DNA from 4 places in the Citricoccus muralis genome. Region 1 is predicted to be linked to each of the others. Evidence: riboswitches for the same ligand, from Rfam matches in the RefSeq annotation. Region 1 holds a riboswitch; each other region holds the start of a gene.
The links. A riboswitch is a leader RNA that binds a small molecule or an ion and turns the genes downstream of it on or off. The one in region 1 is predicted to bind S-adenosylmethionine.

Region 1 (2,197 bases):
CGTTCCATGAGCTCGACGGTGAGGTCCTCGGCCGTTTGAGAGTCCAGGTCGGGGCGCTTGAAGGCTCCCAGGATGAGTCGGGCCATCTCTAGGGCGCTCTGACATTCGGGGCTACCCTGTGCCGCGCTTGCGGAGAAGTTCACGGTGCGCGGCTGGCGCAAATCTGCGCCTCGGGAGATCTGGGTGAAGGTGCTCTTGGGCAGGGTGAGGACGAGTTCGTGAACTCCGACGCTGAATCCGCGCAGAAACGGGGAGTCGGCATCGCAGAGTAGGGCCTGACCCCGGTGCAGGACATGCGTGCCCTGGTCGCTATGGAAGAACGATTCGCCGTCGAGGCAGAGGAAGAGCGCGACGTCCTCGGTAGGGTGTGCGGTGATTGTCGATTGGGAGCGCTCGACGACTTGCGGCGAGCCGCGGACGTGGGCGAACCGCAAGGTGGGAAGGTGTAGATTCCGTTCCTCGGCGCGCAGGGGACTGTCGTCCAGGGTGCGAATATCGAGGCCGATCAGGGCATTCGTGTTGTGCGCCTCCCAGAACTCGATGCGCTCGCGGTGCGGGATCCGTTCGGTGGTGAAAGAAGCGAATGCGGGCGCGGTCGGGTGGGGCGTCGTTGCCGCGTCGTCGGCAGGCATGGTGTCGTCGGTCATCACGTGCCCCTTCTGGATCAGGAAGTCTCGCCGGTGCGGTGAGCGAGACCCTGCCCACCATGTGATGTAAATCACAGATGCTCTCTCCAGTCTAGGTACTGCCCGCAGAGCGCAGAAGGACGGAATTCGTCTCGATCCGGACGCGCCGAGTATCAATACGGCACCAGATGCGGGTCATGCGGGGTCACACAAGGGTGCTTTCGGCCCCGAGGCGCGCGGTCCGGGTTGCTTCGCGGCCGGGCAGTCGTGGTTAAATGTGTCACGAAACCCATCCAGAGCGACTGAGAGATCTGGCTCCACGACGTCGCAGCAACCACCCGACCTCGGGGAATCCGAGACCGGGACGGTGCTACCGCCAGAACCGATGGAAAGGAGCATCCTCGTGTCTGTCATTTCTGCCACTTCCGCCCCCACCGCCTCCGTCTCCGCGACGCCGCGATTGGAAGAACTGGAACCGCCGCAGCTTCCATCCGGATCGGACTACCCCAGCCTCTCAGCCCACTTCGCCCCACTTTTCGAACGCATCGCCGCCGGGGCGCGAGACCGCGACCTGCATCGCGAGTTGCCCTTCGCCGAGATCGCCGCGCTCAACCGAGTCGGATTCGCCTTGTTGCGGGTACCCCGCGAGCACGGGGGAGTCGGTGCCAGTGTGCGCACCTACATCCGGCTGCTCATCGACCTGGCGGCCGCCGATTCCAACGTGGCCCATCAATACCGCTCCCACGCCGGATTTGTGGAGTCGCTGCGCTTCCTCGACGACGATCGTTCCCGCCACTGGTATGCCCAGCTGCGCGCCGGCGCCACCGTGGGCAACGCGTCCACCGAGAAGGGCGGCAATGCCCTGGGCACCCTGAATACGGTGCTCACCCAGCGCTCGGGCGGCGCCGACCAGGATGCGACGTGGGTGCTCGACGGCGAGAAGTTCTACGCCACCGGCTCCCTGTTCGCCACCCACACCCGCGTCTCGGCCAGCCTGACCGGACCCGGTGGTGACGTCACCGGTGAACGCTCCTTCGCTGTCGTGCCCACCACGGCGGCCGGGGTGGAGCTCGAGGACGACTGGAACGGCTTCGGCCAGAAGCTCACCGCCACCGGCACCGCCCGCTTCCACGAGGTCGAGGTGGAGCCCCTGGCGGTGCTGCCGCGGCGGATCGGCACGCCGGAAGCGGTCTTCGAGGCCTCGTTCTTCCAGCTGGTGCTGCTCGCCGTGCTGGCCGGCATCGCCCGCGCCGTGCGCGAGGAGACAGCAACCGGGGTGCGCGAACGCAAGCGCACCTTCAACACCGGTCTGGGGCTGCCCTACCGCGAGGATCCGCTGATCCAGGAGGCCACGGGTAACATCGCGGCCACCGCCTTCGCCGTGGAAGCCACCGTGCTGCACGCCGCCGGCACCTTCGACGATGCCCTGGCCGAGGCTGCGCGCACTGGCGCCGACCGCCACGACCACAGCGGAGCGGTGCCCGCCGAGTTCTACACCGCCGAACTGGCCATCCAGCAGGCGCAGATCACCGTGCCGGAGCAGACCATCCGGGTCGCCTCCGAACTCTTCC
Region 2 (2,197 bases), 560 kb from region 1:
GCGCCGATTCCGCTGGCTTCCGGGTCCGCGATCAGCCGACGCAGCAGCACCCCGGTCGTCACGAACTCCACCCGCGTGGCAGCCGAAACGTGTCGGTCCCCGCGCACCGTGTAGCCGACCTCGCGGCCCAACTGCGCACCGCTGAGTGAGACGAGACGACGCGCGGCAGCTCGGGCGGCCATCCGGCGCGGTTGCGTGACGACGACGCGGCCCGCCGACACTGCAGCCAGCGCCGGTGGCACCACCGTGGTCTTGCCGCTACCGGGCGGCGCGGAAATCACGACTCGGATGCCCGCCGTTCCGGCACCGGAGTCTGTTCCTGGCGCGGTGAGCTCAGCCTGCTCGGCCAACTCACATCCGGCCAGCCCAGTCAGTTGCGGCACCAGGCGGGCCGCGGGCAGCCCCTGAACGATCCGTTCCCATGGGATCTCCCAGGAATCGGCGGGTTGGTGCGCGGCGGGTGTGTTCGTCATGATCGGTTCCCCGCCCCTCTTTCCTTCAGCACTGTCACCGACCCCGGTGCCCCGCGCGTCGTCGGGTTTGCCGGGTTTGTCGGGTTTGTCGGAAATACGGTATCAACCCCGAACCCGCCCCTGCAGATGACGCCGCGTCTCGCCCGTGACCGCCGGCGAGATGAAACCGGCGGTGCATTCTGGCACAATGACATCCAGGTCACGAGTGTCAGCGACAAGCCCCGGCTAGCTGATCGGCAACCCTCCAACCGCGGTGGGGTGCCCCGGGTGAGGACCAGGCGATCGAGGAACCCCTCGACCGCAAGCGCGGGCCATCGCCGGCCGCCTCTTCGGCCTCGGAGCGGCGATGGTGATGGCCCTGACAGAACAGGAGCCGCCATCATGTCCGCTTCAGCAGACTGGTCGTTCGAGACCCAGCAGATCCACGCCGGGATCACCAACGATCCCACCACGGGAGCCACCCAGCTGCCGATCTACCAGACGACGTCGTTCAGCTTCCCGTCCACCGAATCTGCCGCGGGACGTTTCGCCCTGCAGGAGCTCGGCCCCATCTACACGCGCCTGACCAACCCGACCACCGACTCCGTCGAGAACAAGATCGCCGCGCTCGAGGGTGGGGTGGGCGCGGTATTGCTCTCCTCGGGGCAGTCGGCCACTACCCTGGCGATCCTCAACGTGGCCGGGGCCGGGGACCATATTGTGGTTTCGGCTTCGCTGTACGGCGGCACCCAGAACCTGTTCAAACACACCCTGACCCGACTGGGTATCACCACCACGTTCGTGCAGGATCCGGACGATTTGAACGAGTGGCGTTCGGCCGTTCAGCCGACGACGAAGGCGCTGTTCGGTGAGGTATTGGGCAATCCGCGCGCCGATGTGCTCGACATTGCCGGGGTGGCTCAGGTGGCGCACGACGCCGGGGTGCCGCTCATCGTCGACTCCACCCTGACCACCCCGTACCTGGTGCGACCCTTTGACCACGGGGCCGACGTCGTCGTGCATTCGGCCACCAAGTTCCTGGGCGGGCACGCAGCCGCCCTGGGCGGCGTGATTGTGGACTCCGGCAACTTCGACTGGACCGCCGATCCGGAACGGTTCCCCGGTTTCAATGAACCGGATGAGTCCTACAACGGCATCGTGTTCGGTCGTGATTTCGGGGCCGACGGCGCACTGGGTGCCAACGTCGCGTACATCCTGAAGATCCGCACGCAGCTGCTGCGTGACCTGGGCACGTCGGCCAGCCCGTTCAACGCGTTTATTCTCAACCTCGGATTGGAGACGCTCAGCCTGCGTATGGAACGTCATGTCGCCAACGCCCAACGGGTTGCCGAATATCTTGAGGCTCACCCCCAGGTGCATTCGGTCGCCTACGCCGGTCTGCCGTCGAGCCGGTGGCACGAGCGGGCATCGCAACTGTTGCGGGGTGCCGGTTCCGTGGTGGCATTCGAGATCGACGGCGGAGTGGCAGCCGGGCAGGCTTTCGTGGAGGCGCTGCAGCTCCACCAGCACGTGGCGAACGTCGGCGACACCCGTTCGCTGGTGATTCACCCGGCGTCCACCACCCATTCTCAGCTCACCGAGGATGAGCGGCGCGCCGCCGGGGTGGGCCCGGGGCTGGTGCGACTCTCGGTGGGGCTGGAGCATGTTGACGATATTCTGGCCGATCTCGAGGCCGGATTTACCGCGTCCGGTAGGGCCTGAGGGCCCGAATCGAGAGTGACCAA
Region 3 (2,197 bases), 110 kb from region 1:
CCTTCGCCGACACCGCCCCGATCACCTGGTGCACCAGCGGATCCTGGGCGGGCGTCTCCGCCGTCGCGTGATCGTAGGTCCGACGCCGCTTCTGCACGAACCGGGTGATCTCGCGCAGTGCTGCCGCACCAATCCCGGCTTGAGTGGCGGTCAGCACGATCCACAGCACCGTGTAGGCCAGCACCCCGGTGGGCACGTTGAACTCCTGCAACCGGTCGGCCTGCACCGGAACCCCGCGGAACGTGGTGGTGCCGGATGCGGTGAGCCGCTGGCCGAACCCGTTCCAGTCATCCACCCGTTGTACCCCGCGGTCATGCGCATCCACGACGACAAACAGCGGGCCCTCGTCCTCGCGCCCGGGACGCGTGGCCGACACCAGCAGGTAGTCGGCGAACAGCGCGCCGGTGGAGTAGAACTTGTCCCCGGAGATCTCCCCGATCTGGCTCGTGCCGGTGGCCACCGCTGACTGCGAGGTGTCGGCGTCGACGTCGGAAAACAGCACCGGCGCCTTGCCTGCCGTCGGCGGCAACTCCACCAGCGCGTTGCCGAAGATCTTGCCCGCGGCCACCTCGGCCAGCCACCATTGAGACACCGAGCCCTGGGACTCGTTCTCGTGCTGTTCGGTGAACATGAAGTGCCCGTGCAGGGCTTGCGGCAGGTTGGAATCCGCCGCAGCAAGCTCGATCAGCAGCTCTGCCAGCTGCTGCAGGCTCGCCCCGATTCCGCCGTACTCCCGACCCAGCCGCACCCGGGTGAACCCGGAATCGCGCAATAACTCGATCGCGTCGAAAGCCAGCTCATGGTCCAGTTCCCGTTGCTGCGCCCCGGCCCGGATCAGGGCGAATACCGGATTGAAGTGCTGGGCCAGCTGCTCGCTGGTGGGCCCGTGCTCGGCGGTGGCTTCTTTCAACTGGGCAAACGTCGACGTCGACATGGGGAGGGTCCTTTCCTACGTACTTGCCCGGGACGGTCGTACCGCGGGCCGAATCCTCACCTGGAGCACCCCACTACGGCGAGAGGGTTGCCGTCCGGTCAGCCAGGGCTTCGCACCGGATCTCGTGATTCTCTGGTCCCGAACCTAGCCGGGCCCGCGCGACGTCGACAACCTTTTCGGCCCAGATCGCGCACGCTGGGACACATTCCGTCACCCTCGCGGCTTCAGCTGTTCCCGGCGTCGCGGCACACACCCTAAGCTGAGACCATGACTTTCTCGGAGATCGCCACCACCGCCGCCGTGTCCGCTTTCAGCCTCGTTGACCCTCGAGATCTCGACGACGAAACCCGCCGCTACTACCAGGCCGGATCGGCCCTCACCTCGGTGCTCGCACTCAGCACCAGCAACCCCACCCTGCGCTCCACGCCGGCCCTGCTACGTTGGGGCATCAAGGCCGGAGCCGACGCCGTCGGCTGGTGGGCCGCCGATGGCCGCTTCGATCACTGGGACACCGCCGTGCACGAATGGATCGAGTCCAAGGGCTCGGAGCACCCACGTTGGTGGATCGCCGCCGGGGCCGCCGCCACCATGGTCGGCACCTTCGCCCTGGACCGCGCGCTCAGCCGCTGGGAATCCCGCGCGGCTTGGGAACGCGAGCTCGAGGAGACCGAGGAAGAAGACCTTTTCGAACCGCTGCATCCGCGCGTCCGCGAGGTGCTGGAGTTACTGGCCCCCGAGGAGCTGATCCAGTCCGAAGACGTCCAGGAACAAATCAATTCAGCCACGCAGCTCGCGTTCGAGCCCACCTATGACAGCGTGGTGTTCCACGTGCCGGAGGAATCGACCCGGCTCGTCCCGTTCCAGCAGACTTGGTGCGTGGCCGGGGTGTTCCAGCGCAATGGGGTGGAGCATGAGATCCGGTTGATGATCAACGACGGACTGCTGGGCGAACTCGTCATTTACGCCGACGACGACGCCGAGGTCGCGTTCTCCAGCCTGAACGAGTGGCCCGCGCCGAGCGAGATCACCCTGATGATCGAGTCCCCCACCCCGGTGTCCTGACTCATTTTCCATAGACGATCATGGCTGCGGACACTCGATGGTGTTCGCAGCCATGACCTAATTTAGAGAAGAAAGTACACCCGGCGGAGCTGTTACAGACTCTCGAGAATTTGTTTGGTTGTGGTCCTCAGTGAATCAGCAAACTGATAGATATCGACCAAACCGTTGATGGGGTGCCTGGTTTCGCGGCGTTCCTCGTCA
Region 4 (2,197 bases), 1.1 Mb from region 1:
TACCCGTCCTCAGTGGTGATGAATGTGGTGCCCGCCCAGGCTGCCGGGGTGTCTTCGCTGGCGGTGACCTCCCCGCCGCAGCGCGATCACCACGGTGACCCGCACCCGGTGGTGCTCGCTGCCTGTGCCCTGTTGGGAGTCGACGAAGTGTATGCCGCCGGCGGCGCCCAGGCCATCGCCATGCTCGCCTACGGTGTGGAAGGCTGCCCGGGCGTAGACATCATTACCGGGCCCGGCAATGTGTATGTGGCCGCCGCAAAACGGGCCGTGTTGGGCACGGTGGGCATCGACGCCGAGGCCGGTCCCTCCGAGATTGCGGTACTGGCCGATGATTCCGCGAACCCCGCTTGGGTGGCCGCGGACCTGATCAGCCAGTCCGAGCACGACCCGATGGCCGCTTCGGTCCTCATCACGAATTCCGCCGAACTGGCCGATCAGGTGGTCGCTGAAATCGAGGCCCAGGTGCCCGGCGCCACCCTCGAGCAGCAGATCCGGCAGGCACTCACCGGCCCGCAGTCCCGGGTGCTCATCGTGGACGATCTGGATACCGGCATCGCCGTCGCCAATGCCTATGCTTCCGAGCACCTGGAAATCCACACCCACGACAACGAGGCGGTGCTGGCGAACATCAGCAACGCCGGCGCCGTATTCGTCGGCCCGTACTCCCCGGTGCCTTTGGGGGACTATTCCTCCGGGTCCAACCACGTGCTGCCCACCTCCGGCTCAGCACGATTCTCCTCGGGCCTGAACACGGTCAGTTTCCTGCGGTTGCAGCAACGCATCCGGTATCAGGAGACCGGCCTGAAGGAGTTGCAGCGCGGAATTGTTGCGCTGGCTCACTCCGAGGGGCTGCACGCCCACGGCGACGCCATCGACATCCGCTTCGACTGATGTCTGCGCAAGCGTCCACGAACGTCGCCAGATGACGTTGCCCCGTCATCTAGGGACATAGTGGCGCAGACGACGTTGACCCTGTCGCCTCATCGCACCTATTCTGAACATCAGAATCACGAGTTCCAGTGCGTAGCCCTGGCTAACGGGACGGCAACCCTCTTCGCGTAGTGGGGTGCTCCAGGTGATGATTCGGCCACCGGGTCCACCGGCCGGCAAGTACCGCGTCTCCGCCGCCCACGGTTGCGGAAGCGCCTTCCAGAAAGGCTGATATGTCTGCTGTGACCTTTGCCCAGAAGAACGACACCACCGACTTCCCCGAGACCCGCGTCGGACTCTCTGATGACGTCTCCGCCCTGAGCCTGCGCCAGGCGTTCTCCCAGTTCCCCTCCGGGGTGGCCGCACTCGCCGGCTACGCGGGCGGAGTCAAGGAGGGCCTGGCCGCCTCGTCCTTCACTGTGGGCGTGTCCCTGGATCCGCCGCTGGTGGCCTTCGCCGTGCAGAACACCTCCCGCACCTGGCCGCGACTGCGTCACGCCGAGCGCATCGGCGTCTCGATTCTGGGCGAATCCCAGACCGGGGTGTGCACCCAGCTGGCCTCCAAGAACGGTGACCGCTTCGAGGGCCAGAACCTGCAGGTCTCCGAACAGGGTGCCGTGTTCTTCGATGACGCCGCCCTGTGGTTGGAAACCTCCGTGTACGCCGAGCTACCCGCTGGCGACCACCACATGGTGTTGCTCCAGGTGCACGGGGTCTCCGCCGGAACCGACGCCGCCGAGCCGCTGGTATTCCACCGCTCCGCGTTCCGAAACCTCCGCACAGCCGAAGGCAATGAGTAAGCGGGTACCCTGGATCGTATGACCCGCACCCGTCTCGACGCTTGGCTGTGGGCGGTGCGTATGTATAAGACCCGCTCCGCCGCCACGGCGGCAGTCAAAGGCGGTCACGTGAAGGTCAACGACGCTCCAGCCAAGCCCGCCCAACCGGTCAACATCGGCGATACGGTGCGGTTGCGTCAGCCCGGCCGAGAGCGGATTCTCGAGGTCACCGGTCTGATCGCCAAGCGGGTGGGAGCCCCGGTGGCCGTGCAGCATTATCGGGATCACTCGCCCGAGCCGATCCCGCGGCACCTGCTCGCTGTACCCCGTCGGGACCGCGGCGCCGGGCGTCCCACCAAGAAGGAGCGCCGTCAGCTCGACGAGCTCCGCGGACGCGACGCACACCAGTGAACGCCTACTGAAGGCCAGCTGGTAACCGAAGTAAAGTTCATCCCCGCCCGATCAGGTCTTTTTCTCTGAGAAGCCCG

Region 2: linked by a shared signal. The riboswitch ahead of P8192_RS05140 (O-acetylhomoserine aminocarboxypropyltransferase/cysteine synthase family protein) and the one ahead of P8192_RS02545 (acyl-CoA dehydrogenase family protein) in region 1 are both predicted to bind S-adenosylmethionine.
Region 3: linked by a shared signal. The riboswitch ahead of P8192_RS03120 (monooxygenase) and the one ahead of P8192_RS02545 (acyl-CoA dehydrogenase family protein) in region 1 are both predicted to bind S-adenosylmethionine.
Region 4: linked by a shared signal. The riboswitch ahead of P8192_RS11960 (flavin reductase family protein) and the one ahead of P8192_RS02545 (acyl-CoA dehydrogenase family protein) in region 1 are both predicted to bind S-adenosylmethionine.

What each region holds. Positions count from the first base shown of each region.
Region 1 covers NZ_CP121252.1:561,258-563,454, forward strand. Annotated here, with positions in the region: gene P8192_RS02540 (helix-turn-helix transcriptional regulator) at 1-647, opposite strand, end outside; SAM riboswitch class I at 913-1,018, shown strand; gene P8192_RS02545 (acyl-CoA dehydrogenase family protein) at 1,030-2,197, shown strand, end outside.
Region 2 covers NZ_CP121252.1:1,122,331-1,124,527, forward strand. Annotated here, with positions in the region: gene hrpB (ATP-dependent helicase HrpB) at 1-473, opposite strand, end outside; SAM riboswitch class IV at 671-786, shown strand; gene P8192_RS05140 (O-acetylhomoserine aminocarboxypropyltransferase/cysteine synthase family protein) at 855-2,174, shown strand.
Region 3 covers NZ_CP121252.1:676,155-678,351, reverse strand. Annotated here, with positions in the region: gene P8192_RS03120 (monooxygenase) at 1-934, opposite strand, end outside; SAM riboswitch class IV at 949-1,064, opposite strand; gene P8192_RS03115 (hypothetical protein) at 1,202-1,996, shown strand; gene P8192_RS03110 (type I restriction endonuclease) at 2,089-2,197, opposite strand, start outside.
Region 4 covers NZ_CP121252.1:2,607,144-2,609,340, forward strand. Annotated here, with positions in the region: gene hisD (histidinol dehydrogenase) at 1-891, shown strand, start outside; SAM riboswitch class IV at 1,006-1,119, shown strand; gene P8192_RS11960 (flavin reductase family protein) at 1,164-1,730, shown strand; gene P8192_RS11965 (RNA-binding S4 domain-containing protein) at 1,749-2,120, shown strand.